DNA from 2 places in the Thalassospira sp. GO-4 genome. Region 1 is predicted to be linked to the other one. Evidence: predicted binding sites of a transcription regulator. Region 1 holds the regulator's gene; the other holds the start of a gene.

Evidence for each region. The regulator LexA, encoded in region 1, represses DNA repair genes until DNA is damaged. The targets are predictions, from matches to a motif close to ATGTTCTANTTTGGTTC.
Region 2: the regulator LexA is predicted to act here: its motif matches at 7,892-7,908, upstream of recA (recombinase RecA).

What each region holds. Positions count from the first base shown of each region.
Region 1 covers NZ_CP097807.1:994,579-1,010,535, reverse strand. Annotated here, with positions in the region: gene rseP (RIP metalloprotease RseP) at 1-691, shown strand, start outside; gene bamA (outer membrane protein assembly factor BamA) at 691-3,018, shown strand; gene M9H61_RS04850 (OmpH family outer membrane protein) at 3,018-3,596, shown strand; gene lpxD (UDP-3-O-(3-hydroxymyristoyl)glucosamine N-acyltransferase) at 3,596-4,615, shown strand; gene fabZ (3-hydroxyacyl-ACP dehydratase FabZ) at 4,627-5,076, shown strand; gene lpxA (acyl-ACP--UDP-N-acetylglucosamine O-acyltransferase) at 5,079-5,882, shown strand; gene M9H61_RS04830 (LpxI family protein) at 5,863-6,726, shown strand; gene lpxB (lipid-A-disaccharide synthase) at 6,719-7,885, shown strand; gene M9H61_RS04820 (VOC family protein) at 7,961-8,401, shown strand; gene M9H61_RS04815 (citrate synthase) at 8,513-9,820, opposite strand; gene gltX (glutamate--tRNA ligase) at 9,932-11,338, opposite strand; gene M9H61_RS04805 (ComEC/Rec2 family competence protein) at 11,465-13,621, shown strand; gene lexA (transcriptional repressor LexA) at 13,727-14,434, opposite strand; gene moaC (cyclic pyranopterin monophosphate synthase MoaC) at 14,593-15,072, opposite strand; gene M9H61_RS04790 (hypothetical protein) at 15,143-15,700, shown strand; gene trpC (indole-3-glycerol phosphate synthase TrpC) at 15,732-15,957, opposite strand, start outside.
Region 2 covers NZ_CP097807.1:1,869,634-1,885,590, forward strand. Annotated here, with positions in the region: gene alaS (alanine--tRNA ligase) at 1-2,358, opposite strand, end outside; gene M9H61_RS08785 (GNAT family N-acetyltransferase) at 2,528-3,043, opposite strand; gene M9H61_RS08790 (entericidin A/B family lipoprotein) at 3,036-3,179, opposite strand; gene M9H61_RS08795 (DUF1328 domain-containing protein) at 3,385-3,561, opposite strand; gene M9H61_RS08800 (entericidin A/B family lipoprotein) at 3,624-3,764, opposite strand; gene M9H61_RS08805 (hypothetical protein) at 4,003-5,055, opposite strand; gene M9H61_RS08810 (AraC family transcriptional regulator) at 5,186-6,256, shown strand; gene M9H61_RS08815 (NIPSNAP family protein) at 6,269-6,574, opposite strand; gene recA (recombinase RecA) at 6,678-7,751, opposite strand; gene M9H61_RS08825 (autotransporter outer membrane beta-barrel domain-containing protein) at 8,652-10,130, shown strand; gene nikR (nickel-responsive transcriptional regulator NikR) at 10,221-10,700, opposite strand; gene M9H61_RS08835 (DUF4198 domain-containing protein) at 10,798-11,592, shown strand; gene M9H61_RS08840 (hypothetical protein) at 11,597-12,145, shown strand; gene M9H61_RS08845 (DMT family transporter) at 12,182-13,081, opposite strand; gene M9H61_RS08850 (PH domain-containing protein) at 13,284-14,045, shown strand; gene M9H61_RS08855 (hypothetical protein) at 14,155-14,307, opposite strand; gene M9H61_RS08860 (hypothetical protein) at 14,543-15,262, opposite strand; gene M9H61_RS08865 (ABC transporter substrate-binding protein) at 15,386-15,957, opposite strand, start outside.

The DNA of each region.
Region 1 (15,957 bases):
GCTTGATGACAGTCCGGCTGCGACCGCCGGCTTGCTCAGTGATGATCAGATCACGGCAATTGATGGTGAAAGCGTTCAATGGTTCTCTGAACTCTCGGAAATCGTTCGCGCCCATCCGGCGCAAACACTTTCGATTACTGTTCTTCGTGATGGCCAGCAGATCGATCTTTCTGTAACGCCAGAGGCAATCACTGCCGATGAAAACGGTCAAACTCAGACCTTTGGGCGTTTGGGCATTACAGCAGGGGCCTTTGACACCAGTCGGGACGGCGTGATCGATGCCGTAAGCCGGGCGTTTGAGACATTCTATTCACTGACAACGCAAACTTTTGCCGCCCTTGGTGAAATGATCAGCGGTGATCGCGATAGCTCTGAGCTTGGTGGGCCGATCCGGATTGCACAGATGTCGGGGCAGGTGGCCGAAGGGGGCCTAGGACCTCTTCTGTTCTTTATGGGCTATCTTTCAATCAGTCTTGGGTTGATCAATCTGATGCCGGTACCTGTTCTTGATGGCGGGCATCTTGTGTTTTACGCGATCGAGGCAATTCGCGGTAAGCCATTGGGGGCAAAAGCACAAGAATATGGTTTCCGTATCGGCGCTGGTTTGGTATTCAGCTTAATCATTTTCGCAACGTGGAACGATTTGACGCAATTGGGTGTCTTCAGTTTCCTCAAAGGACTTGCTGGCTAATGAATGACAGCAACAGGGGGGTTAACTTGCTGCGTAAGGTAAAAGCGGCCGCACTGGCTGCGGCACTGCTTGGCGGTACAGCGCCAATTGTTATTCCGGTGGCAGCATATGCCCAACAGAATTCCGGCCTGATTCGCGAAATTCAGGTCGAAGGCAACAATCGAATTGAAAGCGGTACCGTCAACGCGTATCTGACCGTTGCACCCGGTGATTCCTATGACGCCCGCCAGATCAATGATTCCCTCAAGGCATTGTTCTCGACCGGTCTGTTCGCAGACGTGTCGTTCAGCTTCAACCAGGGTGTGTTGAAGGTAAACGTTGTTGAAAACCCGATTATCAACCGCATTGCATTTGAAGGTAACAATCGTCTGAAAGACGATGTTCTCAGTGCCGAGTTGCAGTTGCGTCCGCGTGTTGTTTATACCCGGACCAAGGTTCAGGCAGATGTCCAGCGTATTCTGGAATTGTATCGCCGAAGCGGGCGTTTTGCGGCAACTGTTGATCCCAAAGTCATTCAGCTCGACCAGAACCGCGTTGATCTGGTCTTTGAAGTTGATGAAGGCGAAGCAACCGGTGTTCGCAAGATCAATTTCGTCGGCAACAAGGCGTTTGATGACGGTGAGCTTTCCGATGTCATCCGTACCACCGAAAGTGCGTGGTGGAAAATTCTGACATCCGATGACAACTACGATCCCGATCGTGTGACCTTTGACCGTGAATTGCTCCGTCGCTTCTATTTGTCGGCGGGGTATGCCGATTTTCAGGTTCTGTCATCTGTGGCGGAACTGACGCCGGATCGTTCCGATTTCTTCATTACCTATACGGTGAGCGAGGGACAGCGATATCGCTTTGGCGATGTAAAGATCGTATCGCAGATCGACAAAATCGATGCGGACTCCCTGTTGCCATTGGTCGAGATCGAAAAAGACGAATGGTATAACGCGACCATGGTCGATGATGCTGTTGATGCATTGACCAACAGTGTCGGCGATCAGGGCTATGCCTTTATCGATATCCGCCCGAGTGTTCAGCGCAACCGCGAAACCGGTACCATCGATTTGACCTTCACGATTGCCGAAGGACCCAAGGTCTATGTCGAACGGATTGATGTTGTCGGCAACGTCAGGACGCTTGATGAAGTTATTCGACGTGAATTCCGTCTGGTTGAAGGCGACGCATTCAGCAGTTCGAAAATGAAGCGTTCAAAGCAGCGTATTGAAAACCTGAACTTCTTCAAATCGGTTGATGTCAAAACGCTTCCGGGCCAGACGCCGGATCAAACCATCCTTGAAGTCGATGTTGAAGAAAAATCGACCGGCGAATTTTCGATCGGGGCAGGTTACGGCACGGATAACGGTGCTTTCGGGCAGTTGGGTATTCGTGAACGCAACCTTCTTGGTAAAGGCCAGGATCTGCGACTTAACTTCACTTTGGGTTCCACGGATCAGCAAATCGATTTGTCCTTCACCGAGCCTTATTTCTTGGATCGTGAAGTCGCCGCCGGTTTCGATGTTTATCGTCGTGAAGAGGATAACCAGGACGAAAGCTCGTACGATGAAGAGCAGACTGGTGGACGTCTTCGTGCCGGCTTCAAATATACCGAAGACCTGTCTCATTCGTTCCGCTACACGCTTGAGCAAAACAGCTATTCCGACATCGACGAAGATGAAGCATCACGTCTGCTGTTGGCAGAAGAAACCGAATTTGTTGAATCCGCCATTGGTCACACGCTGACTTATGACAAGCGTGACAGCGCCGTCGCCCCGACCGAGGGCTATTTTGGGCGCTTGTCCAACGATTTTGCGGGCCTTGGCGGGGACGAGACCTATCTCCGTACGCGACTTGAGGGCGGTTATTACTATCCCCTTGATCGCGAGCACGAATGGGTTCTCTCGACCCGTGCCGGTACCGGTTATATCTTTGGTATCGGTGATGACACCCGCATTTCCCAGCGCTTTATGGTTGGTGGTTCCAACCTTCGCGGTTTCGAATCCGCCGGTGTAGGCCCGCGTGATATCGCAACGGGTGACTCCCTGGGTGGCAAGATGTATTACACCGGGTCTGTCCAGATGGACTTCCCGCTTGGTTTGCCGTCCGAGTTTGCCCTGAAAGGGCGCGTATTCAGTGACTTCGGCTCATCCGAAGGCGTTGACGGTGCGCGTGCCGGTGAAATTTATGACACCGGATCCATCCGTGGATCGGTCGGTGTCGGTGTTGGTTGGGAATCGCCGTTCGGCCCGATCGGTGTCGATCTTTCCCAAGCCATCCTGAAAGAAGACCACGACAAAGAGGAAGTGTTCCGACTTAACTTCGGAACCAGATTCTAATGATGAAAAAGTCGTTCCAGAAAATTCTCGTTGCGTCCGCACTCGTTTTTGGTGCCGCAATGGTTCCGCAGGCCCAGGCGCAAGAAACGCCAAATCCGGAAACCGTCGCATCGGTCATGATTGTCGATTATGCGGGCATCATGCGTGAAGCATCGGCCATGCAGGACGTGAAAAAGCAAATTCGCGAGCGTCAGGTAACCTATCAGCAGGATATCGAAACGCGTCAGCAGGCGCTGCGCGAAGAGGAAAAGCAACTGGCGCAACAGCGCACTTTGCTTGCTGCTGACGTCTATCAGGAAAAGCAAAAGCAGTTCCAGCAAAAGGTCGCAGCATTCCAGAAGTTTGCCCAGGGACGCAGCCGTGTACTTGATCAGGCGCTTGCCGAAAGTCAGGCAACTTTCCAGAAAGCATTGAACGAGGTTATTGCCGGTCTGGCTGAAGAGCGCCGCGCAACGCTCGTCCTGCATCAGGCTCAGGTGATTATCTTTGCCAATGCAATGAATGCCAGCAAGGAAGTGTTTGACCGGATCAATAAAAAAGTGCCGACGATCAAGGTTGAGTTCAAGGAAGGCTCCTGATGGCTGATTCCCGTTTTTTTAGCCGCAAAGGACCATTCAGCGTCGCGCAAATTGCCGAGCTGACGGGAGCAGATGTTGTAAATGCTCCTGATCGCGACCGCGTGTTTGATGATGTTTCGCCGCTGCAAAATGCCGACAGCACGATCCTGAGCTTCTTTGATAACCGCAAATACATTGATGCGTTTATCAATAGCAAAGCCGGCGCGTGCTTTGTCCGGCCCGAGTTTGCCGACCGTGCACCAAAGGACATGGTCCTGTTTACGACCAACGATCCATATCGTGCCTATGCCAAGGCTGCGACGGCGTTTTACCCGTTCGAGACCGGAAATGGTTCCATTTCCGAATTCGCGGTTGTTGACCCGTCTGCCAAGCTTGGAAAAGGCGTGCAGGTCGATGCCGGGGCCGTTATCGGTGCGAATTGCGAAATCGGTGATGGAACCATCATCGAAGCCAATGCGGTAATCGGCAAGGGTGTGGTTATTGGTGCGGGATGCCGGATCGGGGCAAATGCATCAATCAGTCACAGCCTGATTGGCAATCTTTGCCTGATTTATCCTGGTGCGCGTATCGGTCAGGATGGGTTTGGCTTTGCTATGGGCCCGCAAGGGCACGTAAAAGTGCCACAGCTGGGCCGCGTTGTAATTGGCAATGATGTCGAGGTCGGGTCGAATTCCACGATTGATCGTGGTGCAGGCCCGGATACCGTTATCGGCAATGGTTGCCGTATCGACAATCTGGTGCAAATCGGCCATAACGTCGAAATGGGTATGGGATGTGTTATCGTATCCCAGGTCGGCATTTCGGGATCGACCAAGCTTGGCAATTTTGTGGTTCTTGCCGGGCAGGCCGGGATCACCGGCCATCTTGAAATTGGCGATGGCGCCAAGGTTGCTGCCCAATCGGGTGTCATGAAAAATATCGGGCCGGGGGAAACAGTTGGCGGAAGTCCTGCTGTTCCGGTCATGGAATATCATAAACAGACGGTGGCCTTGTCCCGTCTGATACGAAAAAAGAAATAAGGGCTACACACATGACCGAATTGGTAAGTGTTGATATTCAGCGCATTCTGGAAATGATTCCGCACCGTTATCCGTTCCTGTTGATCGACAAGGTTGTCGATATTGCCGAGGGTGAATCCGCAACCGGCATCAAGAACGTAACGATGAACGAGCCGCAATTTACCGGTCATTTCCCGCAGCAGCCGATCATGCCGGGTGTTCTGATCGTTGAAAGCATGGCGCAAACTGCGGCCATCTTGGTTGTTCAGACCCTGGGTGCGGATGCCGAAGGCAAACTTGTCTATTTCATGAGCATCGATAACGCCCGTTTCCGCAAGCCGGTTACACCGGGTGATGTCATGCATATTCATGTCACCAAAAAGCAAAGCCGCGGACCGGTCTGGAAGTTCGAAAGCCAGGTCAAGGTTGACGGTCAGGTCGTTGCCGAGGCCACCATCGCCGCGATGATCCGGGATAACTGATAATGTCAAAAGTGCATCCAACCGCCGTTGTCGAAGATGGCGCGCAGATTGGTCAGGATGTCGAAATCGGGCCGTATTGCGTTATTGGTCCGAATGTTGTCTTGGGTGACCGTGTCAAATTGCACAGCCATGTTGCGATGGCCGGGCACACGACCCTTGGCGAGGAATGCGAAGTCTATCCGTTTGCTTCGGTCGGTCATGCGCCGCAGGACTTGAAGTTCAAGGGCGAGCAAAGCCGCCTTATCGTCGGAAAACGCACTAAAATTCGCGAAGGTGCGACCCTCAATCCCGGTACTGAAGGTGGCGGGATGGAGACCACCATCGGCGATGACTGCCTGCTGATGACCGGGGCCCATGTCGGGCATGATTGTCACGTTGGAAATCATTGCATTCTGGTCAATAACGGCACTTTGGCCGGGCATGTTGTGGTTGAAGATTTCGCGATTGTTGGCGGATTGTCGGCCGTGCATCAGTTTGTGCGCATTGGCAAACACGCCATGATCGGTGGCATGACCGGTGTCGAAAGCGATGTGATCCCTTATGGGTCGGTGATCGGCAACCGTGCATATCTGTCGGGCCTGAACATTGTCGGCCTGAAACGGCGCGGATTTGATCGTGAAACCATCCATTCCCTGCGCAAGGCATACCGTTTGCTGTTTGCCCAGGAAGGAACACTGGCCGAGCGCGTAGAAGAAGTTGCCAAAGACTTCGAGGGTGTCGGTCCGGTGATGGAAATCATCAACTTCCTCAAAGCGGAAAGCATGCGTTCCGTGTGTACGCCGAAATATGACAGCTCCGCAGGATAATCCGCTACCGAAACTGGGGATTATTGCTGGGGGCGGGGCGCTTCCGGCCCGCTTGGCTTCTGCTGCGCAGACGGCCGGGCGGGCTGTTTTCGTTGTGAAACTTGACCGCCACGCCGATGACCCCGAACTCGACCAATATCCCGGAATAACGGCAAGGCTGGGGGCTGCTGCCAAGATTCTGGACGCCATGCGTGACAATGCTTGTCAGGATGTCGTCCTTGCCGGCAAGGTCGCCCGCCCAAGTTTTACGGCCATTCGGCCTGATTGGCGCGCGGCCAAGCTTTTGATGAAAGTCGGCATGAAGGCACTGGGCGATGACGGATTGCTGCGTCTGGTCGGTCAGGAGCTTGAACGCGAAGGCTTTCGACTGGTTGGTGCGCACGAAATTCTGACAGATCTTGCTGTTTCAGAAGGCGTTCTTGGCACCATCAAACCCGATGATCAGGCATTAAGTGACGCCAGACATGGCTTGCGGGTTGCCCGGATCCTTGGTCAGGCGGATGTCGGGCAGGGATGTGTCGTTCAACAGGGGCTTGTTCTGGCACTCGAAGCGATCGAGGGCACGGATGAAATGGTGCGTCGATCAGCCAATTATCGTCGTGACGGCGTTGGCGGAGTTCTGGTCAAATCATCAAAGCCCCAGCAGGACAAACGTCTTGATCTTCCGGCCATCGGTCTGACGACGGTGGAAGAAGCCCACAAGGCAGGCCTGTGTGGTATTGCGCTTCTGGCTGGTGGGACAATGATCATTGACCGGTCGGCTGTGATTGAACGTGCGGACAGGCTCGGGATGTTTGTCATTGGCATCCGTCCTGACCATGACGGGGATCCCGAAAATGACTGATGATGCCCCGGCAACCGGGCCTAAAATCATGCTTGTTGCGGGCGAGGCATCCGGTGATCAGCTGGGCGGGCGTCTGATGGCGGCAATTAAACGTCAGGAACCGGAAGCCCGTTTCATCGGTGTCGGTGGCCCGAGAATGGAAAGCGAGGGCCTGAAAAGCCTGTTTCCGATGAATGAGATGTCCGTCATGGGACTGACCGAAGTCGTGCCCCATATTCCGCATCTGCTCAAACGGATCTCGCAAACGGCGGAATTTGCCAAAACACAAAGGCCCGACGCCGTCGTAACCATAGATGCCCCGGATTTCAGTTTTCGCGTTGGTAAAAAACTGAAAGGCAAAGGCATTCCCCTGATCCATTATGTCGCACCATCGGTGTGGGCCTGGCGTGAGGGACGGGCAAAGAAGATTGCCGGATTTCTGGACCATCTTCTCGCGCTATTGCCGTTTGAACCGCCATACTTTGAAAAAGAAGGCCTTCCAACCACCTTTATCGGCCACTCAGCGGTCGAAGAGCGTCATGACGGCAATGCTGAACGGTTTCGGGCCAAACACGATCTGGACGCGGATAAACGGCTTTTGGCGGTATTGCCCGGCAGCCGCAATTCCGAGGTAAAGCGTCTGTTGCCGATTTTCCGCGAGGTCATCGACGCCATTGCTGCAAAATATCCCGATACCCGTATTGTCGTGCCGACGGTCAGCAAGGTGGCGCAAACGGTAACCGACGAAATGCAAGACTGGCCGTTATCGCCGATTGTCGTTACGACCGATCAGGAACGGCATGATGCGTTTGCGGCGGCCAATTGTGCCCTTGCCGCATCGGGTACGGTATCGCTGGAACTGGCGATTGCCGGTGTGCCGCATGTCATTGCCTATCAGGTCAATGCGATTACGGGCTGGATCGCCAAACGTTTGATCAAGATTGACACAGTCACCATTGTCAATCTTGTCTTGGGGCGGAAATTGATCCCCGAGTTTCTTCAGGACAAATGCCGGGCAAAGGCGATTTTGCCTGCGCTTGAAGATTTGCTGAATGCGACCCCGGCATATGAAGAGCAAAAGGCCGGATTTGACGAGGCATGCCAGATGCTTGGTTTCGGGGATCGCGCGCCCAGCGAAAAAGCAGCCGAACAAATTCTGGCAATTATCGCTAAAAAATAATGGCTAACGACTGGCATCGGTCGTGAAATGCATTTAGTTTCAGGTCATTGATCAATCCATGACGGAGACATTGCTATGCGTTATTTGCACACGATGGTGCGTGTCGAAAATGTCGATGAATCGCTGAAATTCTATTGCGATCTGCTTGGCATGAAAGAGACCCGCCGTATCGAGAGCGAGCAGGGGCGTTTCACCCTGATCTATCTGGCTCCGCCGGCTGATATCGAAAGTGCCAAGGCAACCAAGGCCCCGGAACTTGAACTGACCTATAACTGGGATCCGGAAAGCTATACCGGTGGGCGCAATTTCGGCCATCTCGCCTATGAGGTCGACGACATCTATGCAACCTGTCAGAAACTGATGGATGCCGGTGTTACCATTAACCGTCCGCCGCGTGACGGCCGCATGGCGTTTGTGCGTTCGCCTGACGGAATTTCGATCGAATTCCTTCAGAAGGGCGGCAACCTTGAGCCGGCCGAACCATGGGTAAGCATGGAAAATACCGGCAGCTGGTAACACAGTTTATCCGGTGAACAGCCAATACCTGTTCACCGGAATTGAAATGCAAAAAGGCCCGGATTTCTCCGGGCCTTTTTTTGATCTTGTTCAGATCGTCGTCGGTACGACTTAACGTTTGTCGACCGGAACGAACGGACGTTCTGCGACGCCGGTGAACAGCTGACGCGGACGACCGATTTTCTGCGACGGATCTTCGATCATTTCTTTCCACTGGGCGATCCAGCCGACGGTACGTGCAACCGCGAACAGCACGGTGAACATGCTGACCGGGATACCCATCGCCTTGAAGATGATGCCCGAATAGAAGTCGACGTTCGGATAGAGTTTCTTCTCGATGAAGTACTCGTCTTCACGTGCAATGCGTTCGAGTTCCTGAGCAACGTCAAGCAGCGGATCGCTGATGTTGAGTTCCTTGAGAACTTCGTGGCAGGTTTCCTGCATGACTTTGGCGCGCGGATCGTAGTTTTTGTAAACGCGGTGACCAAAGCCCATCAGACGGAACGGATCGTTCTTGTCTTTTGCTTTTGCAACGAATTCCGGAATGTTTTTCACATCGCCGATTTCGTTAAGCATAACCAGAACCGCTTCGTTCGCACCGCCGTGTGCCGGGCCCCACAGGGACGCGATACCAGCAGCAATACAAGCGAACGGGTTCGCACCCGAAGAACCGGCAAGGCGCACGGTCGAAGTCGAAGCATTCTGTTCGTGGTCAGCATGCAGGATCAGGATACGATCCATTGCCTTGGCCAGAACCGGATTGACTTCGTATTCTTCGCACGGGTTGCCAAACATCATCTGAAGGAAGTTTTCAGCAAAGCCCAGCTTGTTGTTCGGATAACGGAACGGCTGACCGATCGAATACTTGTATGCCATCGCTGCGATGGTCGGCATTTTCGCAATCAGGCGATAAGCCGAGATCAGACGCTGCTGCGGATCATTGATGTCGGTGCTGTCATGATAGAAAGCAGACATTGCGCCAACGACACCGCACATGATGGCCATCGGATGCGCGTCACGGCGGAAGCCGTTATAGAAATTGCGCATCTGCTCATGCACCATGGTGTGCATGGTGATGTCGTTTTCGAACTGTGCCTTCTGGGTGGCGTTCGGGAGTTCCCCGTACAGCAACAGATGGCAGACTTCCAGGAAGTCGGAGTTTTCTGCAAGATCGTCAATCGCATAACCACGGTGGCGCAGGATCCCTACGTCGCCGTCAATATAGGTCAGCTCGGACTGGCAGGAGCCGGTCGAAGTGAAGCCCGGATCATAGGTAAAATATCCAGTTTCAGCGTACAGCTTGCGAATGTCGATAACAGACGGGCCTACGCTACCCTCAATCACCGGCATCTCGAACGACTTGCCAGTGGCATTGTCGGTCAGTGTTACGGTGTGGGAAGTCTTGGAATTCTGAGCCATGACTTATTTTTCCTTCCCTGTTTGAACGAACACGGTTTCAAGTTGGGTGCAGCATAATGCTGCGGCGCATTAAGCGCAAACAGACTATTAGTTTTTTATAATTCGCTGTTGTTATGCATCGAAATGTCGAATGCGTTTCAGCGTTTGCTCTTTGCCAAGCACGATCATTACTTCGAAGATGCCTGGTGAAGAATTGGAACCGGTAAGCACCGCCCGCAAGGGCTGCGCAACTTTTCCGAGTTTAAGATCAAGTTTCTCGGCAGTTGCACGAACACATGCGTCAACGTTCTCTTCGGTCCAGCTTTCAAGCGCTTCAAGACTGTTGGCCAATTCTGCAAACAGACCTTCAGGTGCGCTATCGATCAGGGACTGAGCTTTCTCGTTAACGGACAATACGCCGTCAGTAACATAGAAGGCCGAAGATTCGGCGAGCTCGATAAGTGTCTTGGCCCTTTCTTTAAGGCCTGACATGCCATTGATCAAGATTTCTTTTTGCGCTGCATCAATTGCATCGGTTCCAATAATGGTCGCAACCCGTTGGGAAATCTCGTCTACAAGCCGTTTATCGTCGGCCTGACGCATGTAAATGCCGTTAAGGTTTGTCAGCTTCGCAAAGTCGAAACGTGCCGCACCCTTGCCAACATCCTTGATGTCGAACCATTCGATGGCCTGTTCCTGGGAAATGACTTCATCATCTCCATGGCCCCAGCCCAGACGCAGGAGATAGTTGTTCACGGCTTCCGGCAGGAAACCCATCTCGTCACGATAGGAATCAACACCCAGCGCACCGTGACGTTTCGACAGTTTCGCACCATCCGGCCCGTGAATAAGCGGAATATGGGCAAAGGTCGGAACATCCCAGCCCATGGCGTCATAAAGCGCCTTCTGGCGAAACGCGTTGGTCAGGTGATCGTCACCGCGAATGACGTTGGTAACGCCCATATCATGGTCATCAACAACAACCGAAAGCATATAGGTCGGGGTGCCGTCGCCACGCAGAATGACATAATCGTCAAGCTGTTCATTGGCGACGCGGACTTCGCCCTGGACCTGATCATTGATCACGGCGTCGCCATCCTGTGGCGCCTTGAGACGCACGACAGGTTTTACACCTTCCGGGGCTTCTGACGGATCGCGATCACGCCAGGTGCCGTCATATTTCATCGGGCGGCCTTCGGCGCGGGCCTTTTCGCGCATCGCGGTCAATTCTTCGGGCGTGCAATAGCAATAATATGCCTTGCCGGCATCCAGCAATTGTTGTGCAACTTCGGCATGGCGGTCGCGACGGGCGAACTGGAAGGTCGGTTCATCGTCTGCGGTCAGGCCAAGCCAGTTGAGTCCGTCAAAAATGGCTTCGACGGCCTCGGGCGTTGAACGTTCGCGATCGGTATCTTCAATACGCAGCAAGAATTTGCCGCCGGTGTGCTTGGCATAAAGCCAGTTATAAAGGGCGGTGCGTGCGCCGCCGATGTGTAAAAACCCGGTCGGAGACGGGGCAAAACGGGTAACAACCGTCATTCAATCTATCCGCTATCTGGATGTTGTCGCTTGTCGTATGGACTTTTGGCGTGCAGGCTATAGCACAAATGACACGCTGTTGCACCACAGCCGATGTTAGATAGAAACTAAGCTTAAGGCGGGCTATTGGACATTCGTCGTAATACTTTTACAAGAAGTATTAAAAAACAAAGGCTTGCGGGGTTTTTCTCGCAAGTCATATTTGTTGTTACAAGCCAAAGAAATAAATGGTTTCTGTCCTCTGTTATCTTCTTTGGGTTGGGATGTGCCCTTTATTTCTTGCTTCCTGCGCGCATTTCCGTTGCAGAGATTTCAGTTGCCGTGATTCTTTCGGTCTGCGCGTTCTGGATGGTTCGCAGCAAAGCCTGGCTGGCATTTTTGATGCAACTGATGGCCAGTATCACAGCAGGTTGTCTGATCAGTGCCCTGCATACGGAACTGGGACCGGAAAACATCCCGACCAGAACCCTTTATTCGACCGAAATCACCGGAACTGTCATCGGTATTGAACCCCGCGGCAGTCGCATGCGCGTTACCCTTGATCCGACAAATATTCAGGGTCTTTCCGATGATTGGAATGTCCGGCTTAGTTTTCTCGGTGACAGCGCGCTTTCAATCGGTGATGAGGTGCGCGTAAAGGCACGGTTGTTTCCACTGCGCCCGCCGTCGGTTCCCGGTGATCCCGATTTCGCGCGCAACCTTTATTTCAGCCAGATCGGCGCAACCGGGTTTGCATTCGGCCGTCAGTTTGAAGTGTTGAGCGAGAAGGATGCATATGAAAACAATGGCATAGGATCGATTGTTGAACATCTGCGTCAGAAAACATCCGACGTGATCAATCGATATGTAACCGCGCCCGAGGCCGGGATTGCCAAAGCATTGATCATCGGTGAACGCGGCGATGTCACTGCTGAAATTGCCGAGGATCTGAGGAAATCCGGGCTGGCCCATCTTTTGGCGATTTCCGGATTGCATATGGGGTTGCTGTGCGGAACCGTTTTCTTTCTGGTGCGTCTTGGGTTGGCTGCGATACCGGGGATCGCATTGCGCTATCCGGTCAAAAAATGGGCGGCACTTGCGGCCGCCGGGGCGGGGTTCATTTATCTCGGACTGTCGGGGGCAACAGTGCCGACGCAGCGGGCCTTTGTGATGTTGCTGGTCGTATGGATTGCTCTGTTGCTTGATCGCCGTGCCATATCGTTACGGTTGGTGGGGGTGGCCGCACTGGTTGTTTTGGTGTTAAGGCCCGATGCGGTGCTTGGTGCCAGTTTTCAGCTTTCCTTTGCTGCTGTCGGGGCACTTGTTGCCTTTTATGACGGGCCCGGGCGTCGATGGCTTGACCGCCATGGCGGACGTCCGTGGCATGAACGTCTTGTGGTCTATATGGCGGGGCTTTTGATCACCAGTGTCATTGTGACGGTTGTGACAGCACCGATTATCGGATTTCATTTCGGGCGGATATCGGTGCTTGGCATTGTTGCCAATCTGGTTGCCATTCCGATAATGGCATTTTGGGTGATGCCGTTAATTGTCCTGACGCTGGCATTGATGCCATTCGGGTTGGCGGGCGGTGTGCTTGCACTGATGGCGCCCGGATTGACTGTTCTGATCAAAACAGCATCCCTTGTCGCCGCCCAGGAATGGGGTTTGTGGTATGTGGCCGGGCTCGGTGATGTGGCAACCGCCTGTTTGTTGCTGGCAATTGCGTGGGCCGTGATCTGGCGCGATCAGATTGCCCTTGTGGTGTCCGGGCCGCTTTTGATCATCGCCATCATTGCGCAGGTGACCCACCAAACACCGGATGTTCTTGTATCGGGTGATCAGGAAAGCTGGGCCGTTTATGACAGGGAACAGGAAATCCTGCATTTGGCCGACGGGCTTGGTGATTTCCAAAAATCCCTGTGGATGAGCCGTTTTGGCATCCGTCCGGAAGATGAAGCCGCAAGAATAAGGCATTGTAAAAACGATCCGTGTCTTGTGGTCACTGGCACTGGTGATAAGGAGACTAGGACCATTGTCGCAACCAGTCTGGCCAATCCGTTCTATGCCTGTCGCAATGCCGATCTTGTGATTACGCTAAAAAACGATTTGCCAATCCGAAACTGTCGCCAGGACGGGGCGCGGGTGATGATTGATGATGACGTTTTGTGGTGGCAGGGCGGTGTGGCCCTTGATACGGCGAAGCTTGATCAGGGAAGGTCGTCATTTGAAACCGTGCGGGCAATATCCGGTCACTGGCCGTGGATCGTGATTGGCGGCAAAGCTGCTCCATCGCAACGGTAATCAGTGGTCGTACCTGGACCGGGTCGGATGCACTGATCCCGAATACACAAAATCGCCCGTGCGAAGATCACAGCGGGCGATTTTGTGTGTGTAGTTGTCGGTGGCTTAATACTGGCGCAGCAACCCGACCAGACGACCCTGAATACGGACGCGATCCGGTGACAGGGCGCGCGTCTCATACCGGGCATTCGCCGGTTCCAGAAGAACCTCACCGCGCCCGCGTTTAAGGCGCTTAAGGGTCGCTTCGCTGTCATCGACAAGGGCAACGACAATCGTGCCGTCATGGGCCTGCTCGCACCGCTGGATCAGGACGGTATCACCATCAAGGATGCCGGCCTCGACCATGGAATCACCCGATACTTCAAGTGCATAGTGATCGCCTGATCCCAAAAGGGCAGCGGGCACCTGAACCATGGTGCTTTGATCACGCAATGCCTCGATCGGGGTACCCGCAGCAATGCGACCATAAAGTGGAAGCGAAATGGCTTCGCCGGTTTCGGCAAAGGCCGTGGGCACGGTTGCCGGACGATGGGGGGCTTTGCGCGCACTGGCAATGGATGTGACGTTGTTCGGGGTTTCGGGGGTGTCATCGTCGCTGTTTTCCGGAAGCCGGATGACTTCCAGCGCACGGGCGCGATGCGCAAGACGGCGGATAAAACCGCGTTCCTCAAGCCCGGTAATCAGACGATGGATCCCCGATTTGGATTTAAGGTTCAGGGCCTCTTTCATTTCATCGAAAGAGGGCGAGATACCGTGATCGCGAAGGTAATTGTCAATATAGACCAGCAACTCATATTGCTTGCGCGTCAGCATGATATTTCCCGAACCTGTAGCAAGAACAAAAAGGATACACAAATGTTCTACTTTAGTTCTTTTGTCGGGTCAAGCGCATCGGGCCAAAAACAACGGATTGGCCGTGATTCAGGCAATAATTGCGGGTTTTGAATGGTAGCCGCCCGCCCGCAAACACCCTAATCTGCGATGAAAGTCCCCGATTTCCCGCCTTCCTTGCGGGTGACGCGGATATCGGTAATCTGCATGGCCTTGTCGACGGCCTTGCACATGTCAAATACGGTCAAGGCTGCGACAGAGGCCGCTGTCAACGCCTCCATCTCGACACCGGTCTTGCCGGTGGTCTTGCAGGTCGCGGTGATATCAACCCCGTCAACATCATCGGCCAGTTCAAGATCAACCGTCACCGATGTCAGGGGCAGGGGATGGCAAAGCGGAATGAGGTCGGGTGTCTTTTTGGCCCCCATGATCCCGGCAAGCTGCGCGATGCCAAGAACATCACCCTTTTTGTGGCCACGATCAGCAATCAGCTTTGCCGTTTGCGCAGACATCAATACCCGCGCCTTGGCAATGGCAACGCGGGTGGTATCGGTCTTGTCCGAAATATCCACCATCACGGCGTTGCCACCGGCATCAATATGGGAAAGTTGGTCTGCCACGGTGGTTCCTTGTTTTATTTATAATTGCATGATAACTCAAAAATACACGCAAATTTACTGGTTGCATGAAATGTCTACTCATATGAATAGATACACTAAATTTCTTTTTAGCGGAACTTTTGTACTTCTTCAGGCCTGCGGTATCCAGCATATGCCAGAGAGGCTCCTTGCCGAAAATGAAGTTGATCATCTTCGTGAAGTTGGAACAACTATTCTGGAAAGAGAATACCAAGATCCGTCATATTTGCCCCCTGGTTACGCAAAGCTAAGTCGCCAAGAGGTCGAAGCCACTCTTACCGGCAAATCATTCACGTTTGTTAATCCGGCAACCGCCTTGCAATTCCGGGCGTCGCTAGATACAGGCGGTCAAACCTTGATTCGAGGGCGAGGTGCCATTTCTTGGTCCGGTGAAGCGACTTGGGGAACTTTTACCGGAGAAGCCTATCATGATCGGGATAAGCTTTGTTTCACGCCGAATTTTTGTTTTGTCTTTTCACGGTTTGATGAACTGGAAGGTAACGACATGCTTGGGGCGCGGGTTCACCAGAGCGGACAAGAGATGCTGCCGCTCAATCTGCGTTACTGGGTCTTCACGCACATAGATCCCATTAACGCCCCGGCTGACTAATAGGATAGCCAGCCGTAGCAAGCTCTGATTATTACGCCGCAAGGCCAAGAAGGTTGCGGGTTGCCGCAGTGACGTCGTCCTGACGCATCAGGCTTTCCCCAATCAGGAAGCATTGCGCACCAACCTTGGCCATGCGTGAAAGGTCTTCGGGCGTGAACAATCCGCTTTCGGCGACCAGAAGACGGTCGCTATCGACCATGCCAGCCAGTTCTTCGGTCGTGGTCAGCGAAATTTCCATGGTCTTGAGGTTACGGTTA
Region 2 (15,957 bases), 880 kb from region 1:
ACGCAGGGCCAGTTTGACGCCATTGACTTCCTTGAAGGCATCACTGCCCGATGCACCGCCGGAACCGGCAGTCGCAAGTTTCTTGCGCAGGTCGGAAACCTCGCGTTCCAGACGACGGCGTTCTTCCTGAAGCGCCTTGACGCGTGCCGGGACATCTTCGGGCACGGCCTTAAGGTCGGCAGCAACCGTTGCCAGCACGTTTTCACGGGCCGCCATGTAATTGGCAGCATCGGCACCGGTCAGGGCTTCGATACGACGAACCCCGCTTGAAACCGCACCCTCGGACACGATTTTGAACATGCCGATGTCACCGGTGCGTTTGACATGCGTACCACCGCAAAGCTCAAGCGAGTAGGCATGTTCGTTGCTTTCGGGAAGGCCCATGGAAACAACGCGGACTTCATCGCCGTATTTTTCACCAAACAGCGCCATCGCACCCAGTTCAATCGCCTCATCCGGGGTCATCAGACGGGTGGTGACTTCGCTGTTTTCACGGATCAGACGGTTGACGTCTGCTTCGATGATTGCGGCTTCTTCGGCTGTTACGGCCTTGGGATGGGAAACGTCAAAACGCAGGCGATCCTGTGCGACCAGCGAGCCCTTCTGGGTGACGTGATCGCCAAGATGCTTGCGCATCACCGCATGCAGAAGATGGGTTGCCGAGTGATTGGCACGCAAGCTTGAGCGGCGGGCATGATCAACACGGAATTCAGCCGCATCGCCAACCGAAACGTCGCCTTCGACAATCTTGCCCAGATGCACATGCAGCGCGCCGAGCTTTTTCTGGGTGTCGGTGATTTCAATGATCGCACCCTTTTCGGTTTTGATCACACCGGCATCGCCCTGCTGACCACCGGACTCACCAAAGAAGGTGGTCTGGTTGGCAAGAACGGCAACCTCGTCACCTTTTGATACGGTTTTGACTTCGGCACCATCCTTGATCAGGGCGGTGATAACACCTTCGGCGGTTTCGGTTTCATAGCCAAGGAATTCGGTCGCGCCATCACGGTCATTGATGTCAAACCAGACTTCTTCGGTCGCTGCTTCGCCCGACCCCGACCATGCGGCACGTGCCTTGGCCTTCTGTTCTTCCATGGCGGAAGTAAAACCGTCTTCATCAATGCCGATTTTGCGTGCCTTGAGCGCATCGGCCGTCAGATCAAGCGGGAAGCCATAGGTGTCATAAAGCTTGAAGGCAACCTCGCCCGAAAGGGTGGCGCCTTCGTTCATGCCGTCGGTCGCGTCATCAAGCATCTTGAGACCGCGATCAAGCATGGTTTTAAAGCCCTGCTCTTCGAGCTTGAGCGTTTCTTCGATCAGTGCCTGGGCACGGACCAATTCCGGGAAAGCACCGCCCATTTTGCGGACCAGTGCCGGAACCAGTTTATACATCACCGGATCCTGGGTGCCGACCATGTGCAGGTGGCGCATTGCACGGCGCATGATACGGCGCAGAACGTTACCGCGACCGGCATTGGACGGCAGAACACCATCGGCAATCAGGAAGCTGGTCGAACGCAGATGGTCGGCAACCACACGGTGCGACACGTTATGCGGACCATCCGGGTCGGTATTGGTGGCATCGGCCGATGCTTCGATCAGGGCGCGCATCAGATCGATGTCATAGTTGTCGTGCTTGCCCTGAAGGACAGCGGCAATACGTTCCAGACCCATGCCGGTATCAATAGACGGCTTGGGCAGATCAATGCGATCGCCATTTGCCATCTGTTCATACTGCATGAAGACGAGGTTCCAGATTTCAATGAAACGGTCGCCGTCTTCGTCGGCACTGCCCGGAGGGCCGCCCCAGATGTGATCGCCATGGTCAAAGAAGATTTCCGAACACGGACCACACGGGCCGGTATCGCCCATCGACCAGAAGTTATCGGAGGTCGGAATGCGGATGATGCGGTCATCAGACAGACCGCCAATCTTTTTCCAAAGACCATGGGCTTCGTCATCGGTGTGATAAACCGTGACCAGAAGCTTGTCTTTGGGAAGACCATATTCCTTGGTGATCAGGTTCCAGGCGAATTCAATCGCGTTTTCCTTGAAATAATCGCCAAACGAGAAGTTGCCGAGCATTTCAAAGAAGGTGTGATGGCGGGCGGTATGACCGACATTTTCAAGATCGTTATGTTTGCCACCGGCACGCACGCATTTCTGCGAGGTGGTCGCGCGTGAATAATCGCGATGCTCTTGACCGGTGAAAACGTTCTTGAACTGGACCATCCCGGCATTGGTAAACATCAGGGTGGGGTCATTGCGCGGCACCAGCGGGCTGGAGGAAACGACTTCGTGGCCGTTCTTGCGGAAGAACTCCAGAAACGTGGTGCGGATATCGTTAACGGTCTGCATATCTCTCCAACCCGGAAAACGCGGAACAATTTCATCCGCCATGTTGGCGGACGGACTGCCCTATTTAGCGGCTCGGCCCTGCCCTGTCCAGTCAGGCGAAGGGCTTGGGCGGCAAATGTATCAAGTTTTATGAATTGCGTGATTGCAACAAGGCAAAAATCGCCGCGCGCTAGGCCCGGTCAATCATCAGGCGAAACCGCTTGCGGTTCATTGACGCGACAAAACCGATCTGCACAAACCCCAATCGGGACAATAGCTTGGCCGATGGATGATTGTCGGGATGGGCAAAGGCACCCAGCATGCGGCAGGATGTTCGGGCCCGCGCAAAGGCGATGGCGGTTTCGGCAAGTTCACGGCCAAAGCCGCGACCATGATGGTCGGGATGAAGGAAATAACCGATTTCCGGTCCCCAGTCGGGGTCGAACGGGTCGATATAAAGCCCGCCCCAACCGATGATTCTGTCGGTTTCCCTGTGCCGTACGACCCAGGGGGCAAAGCCATCCTGATTGCGACGTGCTTCAAAGGCCAGCAATCTGGTCTGGCAATCTTCAAGCGATTGATCGCAATGGGTAAAGCGCATTGCCGCAGCATCCCCCAGAAACACAAAAAGGTCGCCAAAATCGGCGACCTTTACCGGGGCATAATATAACCGTTGGCTGGCAAGGGCGCTTGAACGGTTACTCATTCACGCTTTCCTGGATCTGCTGGCCCAGCTTTTCCATATCGCGGCCAAATCCTTCGGCGGTTTCGCAGGCCGACAACGCCATGCCAAAGCCAAGAACCATCGCAACTGCCAACAGACGTTTTGTGATCGTTACCATGTTTGTTGAATGCTCCAACGCTGTGCGGTTCGGATACCGCCTTTGAGTATATACGCCATTTTGGCGCGACCGGTTTTTGGTTGCAACCGATATCGCCATTGCCCGGCCCCATCCAGACACAGCAAAAGGACGCCAATATGGCGCCCTTTTGTGTGCTCGTCGGTTCGGTTTTTTATCCCAACCCTTTTTTGTCTTTCGTTGCCGGTTACATCGGCGGGCGGCGGCCACGCAATGCATTCACCAGAAGTGAAACGGCAAACAGCACGATGAAGACAAAGAACAGAATCTTCGCAATGCCAACGAAAGTCCCGGCCAAGCCGCCAAAACCCAATACGGCGGCAATCAGGGCAAGGATCAGACAGAATACGGCCCAACCAATCATGGGAATTCTCCTGCAGTTATTGGGTGCTTTGAGGGTAAAGCGACCTGTTTAATCAGCCCGGATCACGAAGCACTGTCCTGGATGGCTTCACCGGCATCTTCGACGTCTTCGCCGAAACCTTCGGCGGTTTCGCAGGCCGCAAGGCCAAGACCAAGACCACCAATCATCAGAACGGCGAGAATTTTTTTCATCAGGTCTGACATGTTTGTTCTCCTGTTTGCTCGTGATGTGTTGCTCACAGGATATCAAACGGGGACAACTCAAAATTGTTCCGCCCCCATATCACTAAAGGGAGTTTTTCACCCCATTCGACACCATTTAATGATATATTTTTCATATAGTTATGCGAAATCGTGATCATTTTGGGGCACCAGAAAGAAACCCGTCATACGGGCCGCTTTCCGGGGAATGATCCGTGATATCCGTCATCAGATGCGCCAATCAGGATGGCGACATGCCAAGGTCGAGAAACCGGCTGATTTCATCAATGATCTGTTGGTGGATATGGCCACGATCGGTGCCCGCCGGGTCCGAACAGACCGGATCATCATCCATCCGCGCCAGAAGTTCGGCCGCACCGGGCACACATTCCGCCAGAAAGGTCAAATGGTCAGCCGGGGCAAAAACCGCATAGGCCGGATGATCAAGCTTGCCCAACAAGTTGCTTCCGGTCGCCTCAAGATCAGCAGCCGGCCAGCCATGTTCTTTGCCAAGCCGGATGAACAGCACATCCTGATCGGTGTTTTTCAGGCTGTTGTCATCAACCGCATAGGTCATGCCGGGCTCGATCGCAACAAATCGCGAAATCCGGGGATCCTTGGCATCGATGGCAATGTCATCAGACAGATGATCGAAATCGACCCCGCCACGTTTCAAAAAGGCGCAATCCTGCATCACATCGCCATGTGTCTTGCAAAAATCACGATACAGGTCGCCATCAAATCGCACCCCCGCCAGATTAAGAACCGTTGTCCCCCCCAACGAAAAGCCGACCGTCGAAATCCGGTCCCGGTCGATATAGGGGGCGAAATCCGGATCGGCGAGAACCTGATCAAGCAGGGCCGTGATATCGGCCGCACGCGGCGCCAGATGAATGGTGCGCCGGGGCGATGAATCCCCCGATGTCGTGCCGGGATGATTGACCGCAAGCACCATTGCCCCGCGAAGTGCCAGTTGCGATGACAACCAGCCCAGCGCATCCATATTGCCGCCCGATCCGTGCGAGAGCAGGATCAGCGGGTGTTTTCCCGGTGCAATCGCCGCCCCGATATAGGCATCCGTGCTTTGCCAGATCGCGCTTTTGGTGACCGGCGCACGATAGATATAAGTCCCGGCCGGATACCAGATGGACGCAGCAAGCGGCGTGGATCTGTGTGATGCGGTGACATCGAACCGGTCATAACCCGCCAGTTCATGTGCCGCAGACGGGGTCGCCATGCAAGGAACGCTGGCAAGACCAAGTGAAAGCAGGGCCGCAGAAGTTACATGTTTCATGATTTCAATCCGTGTTTTAATCTTCACCGGGTTGAAATTGCTCCTGATTTCGGGGCTTTGCGTCCTTGAACCGGTTATAGGACGTGCAAAACCGGTTTTCGGACGTTTTATGATCGGATCGCCACAAAACATGATCGCACTTCCCGTACCCATGATCGTCGCCCTGTTGCTGGGTTATCTGTTTTTGCGGGCAATCCTGTTTGAAAAGACCAGCCGGTTGCTTGCCGCCTTGCTGCTGGCCTGCGCCTGTCAGAGTGTGACGGTGTCGCTTGTTCATTATTACGGGTTTGATGCCATCCGGTTGTTGCAGCCGGTCATGGCATCAATGATCCCGGCGCTGGCCTGGATGGCCTTTTTGCAAAGCAGTGTGCGGTCGCGCCTTGTCGCCACCGATCTTTGCCATTTTCTGGCCCCGGTGGTGATGGTGATCGTGATCCTTGCCATGCCGGTCCTGATTGATGCCCTGCTTGGCGGGCTGTTTGTCGGCTATGCGTCTGCCATCCTGATTGCCCTGCATCGTCAGGGCAATGATCTGGCCCATTCGCGTCTGGCATCCGGGCATGTACCGGCATTGATCTGGCGGGTGATTGCCATTGCGCTGATTGTTTCGGCCTTTAGCGATCTTTTGATCGCAGCAGCCCTGCAATTCGGGGCAGAAGGCGCAACCGGTGTGATTTTAAGCATCTTTTCGTCGCTGGCAGTGCTGACCATCGGGTTTCTGGCGCTTTCGCCCGATCTTGCCATCGGATCGGGCGATGATGACAACGGGGGTGATGATATCGAACGGTCAAGCGCGCCTGACAAAACCGCGCCCGATACGCCCGATATCCCGGTCGATGAAATCATGGCGGCAGTTGAGCAGCTTATAAGCGGTCAGAAGCTGTTTCTTGATCCCGATCTGACGCTGGCGCGGATTGCGCGGCGGCTGGGCTATCCGTTGAAACAGGTATCCACAGCGATCAATCAAAGTACCGGGGAAAATGTGTCGCGCTATATCAACAGGTTCCGAATTGATCATGCCTGCGAAGAACTCCTGCGCGGACAGAATGTCACAACCACCATGCTTTCAAGCGGCTTTAACACCAAATCGAATTTCAATCGCGAATTCCTGCGCATTACCGGCCAAACACCCAGCCAGTGGCAACAGCAGCAAATCCCGGCAGCGGCAGTGGCGACGACCGCAACGCGGCGCGGATCATAGCCCCGCCCGCCCCTAGTCCAGGACCGGGCGCATGAAACTCCGTTCATAGGAAATGATGCTGCGATTGCGGATTTCCATATTCAGAACATCCTGACATTCGCGATCGTCAGCCATGCGATTGCGGTAATCCTCATACTCGGCAAGGCTTGGAAAACTGAACAGCGCATAGGCAACATTACTCGCCCCTTCATGGGGCAGGAAATAGCCGTGATGGGTCCCGCCCATGCGATTGACAATCGGAATCCAGCGTTTGGCATATGCCTCGAACTCGGGAATTTTGTGACTGTCAATTATGTATTTCAAATAACAGGTAATCATGGCTGCACCTTTGAACGGGGTGAAGGGTTTGATGGCCCAAACAAAAAAGACGGGCCGAAATCACGGCCCGTCTTTTTAAAATCATCGTACAAAAACAGCGCGATCAATCGTCATTGACCGGGTCATCTTCGCTCATATTCGTCATGCTTTCGGCGATCAGGCCGGCACTTTCGCGAATGCTGTTTTCGATTTCCTGGGTCATTTCCGGATTCTCGCGCAAGAAGTTCTTGGCGTTTTCACGGCCCTGACCGATCCGGGTCGAGTTATAGGAGAACCAGGAACCGGACTTTTCAACGATGCCTGCCTTGACACCAAGATCAAGGATTTCACCCATCTTGGAAACGCCTTCGCCATACATGATGTCAAATTCGACCTGTTTGAACGGCGGGGCCATCTTGTTTTTGACGACCTTGACGCGCGTCTGGTTGCCGACAACTTCGTCACGGTCCTTGATCTGGCCGATACGACGGATATCCAGACGAACAGATGCATAGAACTTGAGCGCGTTACCACCGGTGGTGGTTTCCGGGCTGCCGAACATCACACCGATTTTCATACGAATCTGGTTGATGAAGATCACCATGCAGTTCGACCGCGACACCGAGCTGGTCAGCTTACGCAAGGCCTGGCTCATCAGGCGGGCCTGAAGACCGACATGGGTGTCGCCCATTTCACCTTCGAGTTCGGCCCGCGGAACAAGGGCCGCGACCGAGTCAACGACCAGAACATCAATCGCACCGGAACGCACCAGCGTATCGGCGATTTCAAGTGCCTGTTCACCGGCATCGGGCTGCGAAATCAGAAGTTCGTCGGTATTCACGCCAAGCTTGCGGGCATAGCCCGGGTCAAGCGCATGTTCGGCATCGACAAATGCACAGGTCCCGCCAAGTTTCTGTGCCTCGGCAATGGTGTGCAGGGCCAGGGTCGTTTTACCGGAACTTTCCGGACCATAGATTTCGATGATACGGCCACGCGGAAGACCACCAATACCAAGTCCGATATCAAGACCGAGTGATCCGGTTGAAATGGCTGAAATGTCAACGGCGCTTTCCCGCTGACCCAGCTTCATAATCGAACCTTTGCCAAATGCCCGTTCGATCTGCCCAAGGGCGGCTTCGAGTGCCTTCTGCTTATCCATAGTATCCTTATCCACCAAATGCAGCGCGGTCTGAATCATTGCTCGAACTCTCTTATTCCACAGGGCCGGGTAGGATGCAACGCAGGCGGTTCCCCGGACCTAAATGCGGAACGCCACCGCTTGAAGAACCTGCTGCCCAGACAGAATAGTTTCCCTGTTCACGTCAGCAGCCGAATTGAGAACATAATGTGAACATTGTCATAAAATTTTGGATGTTGCAAGTTTGTTCTCATTTCTCAGATCAGAAAGACGCAAACAGGAGTCTTTCTGCCCTACAACACCCCATCCATCCTCAAGGATCCGGGTATCTATTCTAACAGCTTAGGCATCATAACTCTGGGCTGCATAAGACCCGGGACAAACATCTGATTTTGCTCGTAAATCTGACACTTACTGACAAGTTTCCGCCCAAGCTTGACGTGGCATCCCGGGGATGTGATCCGACCCCAAAGCACAAAATGTCCGGGCACTGATTTTCATAAACCTTCTGTTTTGGACCTAAACCAACGCTATGGATCGGGATTAATGAAACTATCTAAATTGGCAATTTCATCAGCTTTATTTCTTGGCATTTCTGGCGCGCTTCCACTGACCACAACACCTGTACATGCCGCGACCAACTATGACTGCACGTCTATCAACGGCCTTATCTCGAACCAGCCACCTAGTCAGAACAGCTCAAGTTTATACCGAACTGCCACGCTAAACTTACAAGCCGGCGATAAAGTCACGTATCTGTGGCAAAACAATTTCTCGGTAGATGCAACACCGAACCTGACCATTTATAATATGGATACGAGCACGAGTGAGAACACTGTACAGACAACCGTTTCGGCAAACGGCGGCACTGGCCAATTGGTGGTCACAGCCCAGTCCAGCGCAGAGTACCAAGTATCATCGTACTTCTCAAAAAATGGAGCAAGCGCAGCAGACTTTCGCGTGACAATTAGCTGCGCACAGCCCACAGCCAGCAATGAGACTTCCTCCGAAACCACGTCCAAAGCCGTCACCAGTGCGGTTTCGCGGTCCCAGACCTCTGTCATTCAACAGAATATCGGGGCCCGCGTTGCAACGGTGGTCGGCAGTGCCGGTGCGGGTGTAAGCAGTGGCGGCGTCGGCGCACCTAGTGGTGCTGGTGCCGGTGGTACTGGAACCGGTGGCTCAACGGGCGGGGCATCTGGTGGTGTACCGGGGGCTGGAAATGATGAAACCGCATCCTTTGCGGACAACCGATATGGGGCGGTCTCTCGTGGCGGATTTGCATATCGCGACAGCGCCGATGATATGCGGGCTGTCATGCGCAAACTGGCGATGAATGCTGCTTTCGATAGCTCTGTTATTGCAGCGGATCTGGCGCGCGATCATGCATTGGCCCTTGGCCCGACCGATGAGGGTTCTGTTGGCGGAGCTGCCGGGGTTGATGGCCGTGCTGCCCTTCAGTCCTATTCGCCAATCACAGTTTGGGGCCATGGGTCTTACACATCGGTCGACAACGATTTCAATTCGGGCGGTCAGGACAACCGATATGACGGTGATGTCTGGGGCTATAACATTGGCGCGGATTACCGGTTTGAAAATGGTCTGATTGCCGGGGCGTCTGTTGGCTACAACGATACCAACCTGACCACGTCCTTCAATAACGGCAGCTACGATGAAAGCGCATGGGTCATTTCGCCCTATGCCATCTATCAGCCGATTGCCAACCTTTCGGTTGTTGCCGAGGCGGGCTATTCACAAGGCGATATTGACGTTACCCGCAGCAATGGCAGCATCAATGGCTCCACCAACTCCGCCATGTGGTATGCCTCGCTCAAAACCAGCTATTTCTATCAGCCCCTTGCCGATTATCCGGTCTCTATCAGCCCGTCCGTATCGTTTTTGGCCGCACAAAAAACGATTGATAGCTATGTCGAGAGCGACAACACATTCGTTGAAAGCTCCCGCTCCAACACCCGTCAGGTCAAACCGTCGCTCGAGGCTGCTTACGATTTCGAGCTGCACAGCCTGAAACTGACACCGTTTGTCGAAACCGGTCTGATCTATGACTTTACCGATGAACTCAATAACGACAAATCAGCTTTCAACATCGGCGGCGGCCTGCGGTTGTCGGATGCGACGACGGGGTTGAATGCCGCACTTGAGGCAAGCTACCTTGCCGGTCGTACGGACTATAATGAATATACCCTTGCCGGAACGCTGAGCTATGGTTTCGAACTGCGCGACCTTACCGGTGCGTCCGTCGGCTTCATGTCCCCGTTCTTTGGCAGTGATGTTGATGAATATGGCAACCAGTCGATGTCGACCGGCTTTGGCTTTGACACTGGTCCGATGTCGAGCCGCCTGTCACTGGCCCATGACATTTCCCAATCGGGCAATGCCGCCAGTGTTGCGCAAGTCAACATGACACTCGCGTTCTAAACAGCATTATCCCTAAACAAAACCATAACAGCCGCCCTGTCACCGGGGCGGCTGTTTTTTTATGGCGCATGTCTGCAAAGCCAGGAACGATCAGGTGGTAATTTTGAGATGTTCGTGGGTATGGGCCGCGCCGTGGTCTTCATCCCCGTGGTGATGGGATTCAATATGCAGTTCTCCCGGAACGGAATAAAGCTGCCCGTGGCGCACACCGGGCTGTGCCAGGACCTTGTCGGCAAAGGCGCGAATTTCGGCAAGCTTCCCGCGCAGGGTCACGCTTTCAAGACAGGTGTCATGATCGATGTGAAAATGCACGGTCGAGACCGTCAGATTGTGATGTTCATGCTGGGTGCTCATCAAACGCGATGCCAGCATGCGTTCCTCATGGTCATAAACATAATTCAGAACGGCAATTCCCACCCCGTTGGGGTCTTCGTCAAGCTTGGCATTCTGAAGCTTTTCGCGGATCAGATCACGGAATCCTTCGGACCGGTTGGTATAGCCCCGCCCTTCAAGGAAGGTGTCGAACGCTTCCATCAGATCATCTTCGATTGATACCGTCACGCGGGTCATATCAATTCCCTTTCAGAATCATCAGCTTGACTCGTATGAACAATTTTGAAAAGTTCATACCGCCATTTCATAGACCTAATTTCCCAAAGGATAGCAGATGTTTCAATCAAAGTTCGCACGCGCCCTGATAATTGGCGTGACCGGGTGCCTGATCAGCAGTGCGACAACCGCCCATGAATTCATCGCCAGCACCGCACAAAGCACCATTGCGCCGGGCCAACCGGCAACGATATTCCTTGATTCGACCCATCAGTTCGGCGCACCTGAAGAAGCCGAAGCCATCGAAAATGTGCGCGCCCGCCTGATCACCGGTGCCGGGCAGAGCGAACTTGATGTCACACCAAATCCGAACGCCCCGAACCTTGTTGCATCTGTTGACGATCATGCGCAAACCGGCTGGATTGCCGCCCACCGTTTGCCGGTTGTCTGGTCACAGACGCCCGATGGCTGGCAGGAAGGCGGGCTTGAACAGCATCCCGATGCCCTGACCGCTTCGCGTTACGAGAAATTCGCAAAACATCTGATCGGCCCGCAAGCAACTGATGACAATGCCGTGCTCACAACTCCGCTTGGTGATCGGCTTGAAATCGTTCCGCTTGGCGATCCGCGCCGGACCAAAATCGGCATGGACGCCGAATTCCGCATCCTGCTTGACGGGCAGCCTTCGACCACCACCGTTCTTGCGACCTATGCCGGGTTTACCCAAACCCCGTCTTCCTGGGCCTATTATACCGAAACCCTTGCCGATGACCGCGGCAGTGCCATTGCCAAGGTCCGCATTTCGGCACCCGGCCTGTGGGTCGTGCGGGTTGCAACCGATATCCCCGATACCGCAGACGGGGTGCGGGTTCATAACCTTCGTGCGACGCTAAGCTTCCATGTGGACGGCTAGGAAAATGCATCTAGCGGGTATCAGCCGGGTGCCGGTTCTTGTGGTTCTTGTGGCGTTGTCGGTTCTGATCATATCGGAACCGACAGATGCCCGTGCCCACGGGGCTGGCTGGCAGGCTGTTGGCAATGAGAATACGGTTCGATACCGGTTTGGCTATACCGACAGCAGCCCCATGGGATTTGCCGAAGTCATCGTCACCGCCCCTGATGGCAAGATCTGGCAAAAGGCGCACACCGATCGCAGCGGCCATTTTGCCTTTGCCCCGGATCAGCCGGGCCATGACATCACACAACCGCAAAACTGGCACATCCGGGTGGGTGATGGCATGGGGCATGTGGTGCAACTGACCCATCAGAGCAAACCCGACATAACGTCCGGTCCACCAGCCCCGACTGCCCCGACCGTGCGAGTTGCCAACACAACAATGCGTGGCACGGCGGCAATATTTGATTTGCCGGTCTGGGCGGGGATGTTGTTCGGGTTAAGCTTGCTCGCGAACCTTTATGGCGGGTTGCTGTTGTGGGGACGCATGCGAAAGGCGCATCAGTCCTAGTTGCCTAAATGCCTAAACACCTTGATCTCTTGATCTCTAATGCAGGAACAGTAACGCCACCCCGGCAAAGGCAAGGCAGGTCCCGATAACGGCCTGCCAGCCCACAGGCCGGCGCAGGATCACGCCTTCATAGACAATCAGCAAAACCGGCGGCAAGGCCATCAGGGTCGATGCAATCCCGACATTGGCATTCTGAACCGCCAACATCGAAAGCCAGACCCCAACCGCAGGCCCGATCAAAGCCCCCAGCAACAGCCACTTGCCCACATCCGGGGCAAGGCACGCAGTCACCGTGCGGCGCACCCGCCCGAAGACAAGGGCAATTCCCCACATGGCAATCACCGCAACAAGGGTACGGATCCAGGTCGCGGACAATGCGGAATAGCCATCAATCAGCGCATATTTCGCCGTGATCAGATTGGCGACCTGACCGATGGCACCACCCAGTCCGAACAGGATGCCGATCACATAGTTACGCCCGACCAGCCCGACCGGGCGGCCCTTTTTGCCCAGAATGACAATCAGAACCCCGCCCACTCCACAGGCGATGCCCAGAATTTCAATCGGGCGGAGCGTTTCATCAAACAGCACCCATGCCAGTACCGCCCCCATGATCGGCACTGTCGACATCAACAACATCGACAACCGTGCCCCGATCAGGACAAAGGCCTGAAACAGCATGGCATCACCAATCACCAGCCCGACAATCGATGACAGGCTAAGCCAGCCCAGCTGTTCCCAGGTAACTGATTCCGGCCATGGTGTTCCCAAAAGAAGCCAGTGCAGAACCGTCAGACAAAAAATCGAACAGGCCAGACGCCCGCGATTGACCGTCTGCGCACCGGCCTTGCCGCCAACATTGGAAAAGATCATGCTTGATGTTGCCCAGCACAGGGCGGCGGTAAAGGCGGCGGCCTCACCAAACAGGGGGATCATGGGGCGCGTTTCCTGTCATTGTTGTTGTTCCGGCGATGTACCGGTTTGTGGCCATGGTGGCGTGGCCAATTAATCTATAAGCGCAAATTTTCAGGCGTTTGTAATCAGAATTATCGCCGGTCAGAATTCGAAAATTTGCAACTGCTTGCGATTTTTTGCCCGCACCGTATGTTCATGAAATTGCGTGCAAAAGGAAACCGGCATGACCAAGGCCCAGCAGACCGACAATAACGGCAAACCGTTCAAGGGAATTCGCCGCTATCTTCAGGATGGTGAAGTGGTGATCATGGATTTGCCGGTTGCCCCGGTATCGGTGCTGGTGCCCGGCCTGATCAAGATTGTCTGGATCGTGGCCCTGATTTACGCATCCTATCACTGGCGCGAAATTTACAATTTCCTGATGCCGCAATTTCGAAATCTTTTGACCGGACCCGAAGCCTTTTCAGCCCTTGATGAAATCTGGGAACAGTATGAATTCGTGTTTTCATTTGCGCTGATCGGCTTGATCCTGGCAGCGATTTCGATTGTATGGAGCCTTCTGCGCCGCGTGCTTGGCGCATCGACACGCGCGGCAAAGGACAGTCTTCTTTTGCCGCTGACTGCGATCCGCGATCTGTTCTTTTTTGAACGCGTGATTACCAGCAACCGCATCATCACGCGCAGCGGCGTCCTGCGCAAGGATCAGGATGATCGCGGGTTCGAAGCCATCAAATCAACCCGCATCAGCAAAAGTATCGTTGGCAATATCTTTGATTATGGCGATCTTCATATTACCGATCGCATCGGCCACAAATTCACCCTGCATCAGGTCAGCCAGCCCGAAGATGTCGCCAAGAAATTGTCGGACTTTTTCGGGCGCGTCTATGCCAACCGGGATACAAACACGCCGATCGACATCACCCATCTGGGATCGGATCAGGCCATTGAATCCCACGTCCAGACACCGGACAAGACAGACCTTTGATCCAGGAAGGTCTGGTCACACACAGGCTGTGTGCAAAGTGTTAGGTGCCAGGTCCCTGGTGCTTTGTCCTGTTGGCGATAACCGATTTCCCAATGCAGGCCGTCGGCAGTTATTTCTGAACCCAGGTAATGGTTTTTGCCTGCTGGTTTGCGGCATCGGCCTGAGCCGAGGGCAGCAATTCAAATGACAACAGCAATGCCGTCACGAAAATAGCAACCACCATACAGGATCGCACGATCCCGGTTGATTTGCGTTTTACCATTCAAACCCCCAAGCCGATATCACGCCTGATTCTTTGATGAACCTTGTGCCGATACCGGGCCTCGCCTGTTGTGCCGGTCACCTTGTCATGACCGGAATTCTTCATTGTTCATTTTAACGCACAGCCACCGTTTTTCCGTCTGCTGTGCTGATCAACTATAGATAAAAAGAAAAGACATATACAAGAAATCTAAACAAACATTTTCGAATTTTTCGTCCCCGTCACGCGCCGGGCATCATGATGCCTTTTTCCGCCATTTCTTCAGGATATCGACATAGGCCTGATTGCCTTTTTCAATAAGTGGCAAATAGTCGGAAAATTCGGCACGCAGCCAAGTATAGACTTCAAGTTCCATCACCGGGATCGACACAAAGCCATCGGGCAAGCCGCCCGTCAGGATCAGCGAAAATTCATTGATCAGCATGGCATCAAGCCGCCCGGCACGCATCAGTTCCTGCATCATTTCGGGACCGGCCGGACAGCGCATCACATTAGGGTAACCCGCCATCAGCTTTTCAGCCCAGCTTGAACCAAGCCAGATCCCCACCGCCTGATCGGTCAGATCATCAAGCGATTTGATATCGCCGTCGCGTACAACCAGCACGCCAGATACCGCCCCGACCGGAAGATCCCCACGGATCAGCGGACGACCGACCTGTTCGGCAAAATCATCAAGACCGGCAAATACACCATCGACTTCGCCATTGCGCATGGCAACCACGGAACGCGCATTGGGCATTGATACCGGAATAATACAAAGCCCGGCATCGGCCATGGCCCGGCGATAGGCTTCGACACCAACGGCATCACGGGTGACTTCGGGCATCGCCATGCGAAGACAGAATTCATCAGCCCGCGCACCGGATGACATCAACAAACTGCTAAGCCCGGCCAATCCGAAGCCGACGGCAAACAGACAGGCCCTGAACACCTTGAAATTCAGATCACGCGCCATTCCTACCCCCACGGCTTTTTGGATTTTCCGCAAATATGCCGGGTGTCAAACACCGGCACGCGGGCGGCATTTCTTGTATTCTGGTGATCCGGTCCGGTTGTTTCACATCACGCATGGCCTTGCCTATTCTTCTTCCTGCACAGCCTTGAGATAGGCCCGCGTTCCCTGATCGAATTTCGGGATATGTTCGGCAAATTCCGCACGCAGCCAGCTGTGAACCGTGATCGTTGCCACGGGTATGGCGTTATAGCCATCAGGCACCCCGCCAGCCCAATTCAGGGAATAACCATCAAGCAACATCGCATCGATCCGCCCTTCGCGAAGCATTTCCTTTAACATTTCCGCCCCGCGCGGCACCCGGACAATATTGGCATAGCCCGCAATCAGCTTTCTGGGCCAGGTCGCGCCAAGCGGCACGCCCAGAACTTCATTGGTCAAATCATCAAATCCGGTGACCGGGCCTTTGCGCACAATCAGAAGTCCCGGCAATTTCCCAAGGACGACCTCGCCGGGGACCACCGGAATATCAACAAGTTCGGGGAAATCATCCTGTCCGGCAAACACCCCGTCAATCTTACCCGCCCGCAGGGCCGCAACCGCCCGGATCTGTGGCAGTGATGCGGGTTCGACACACAGTCCGGCATCCGCCATCACGCGGCGATATTGCGCCATATTCTCCGGGCTGACATGAATTT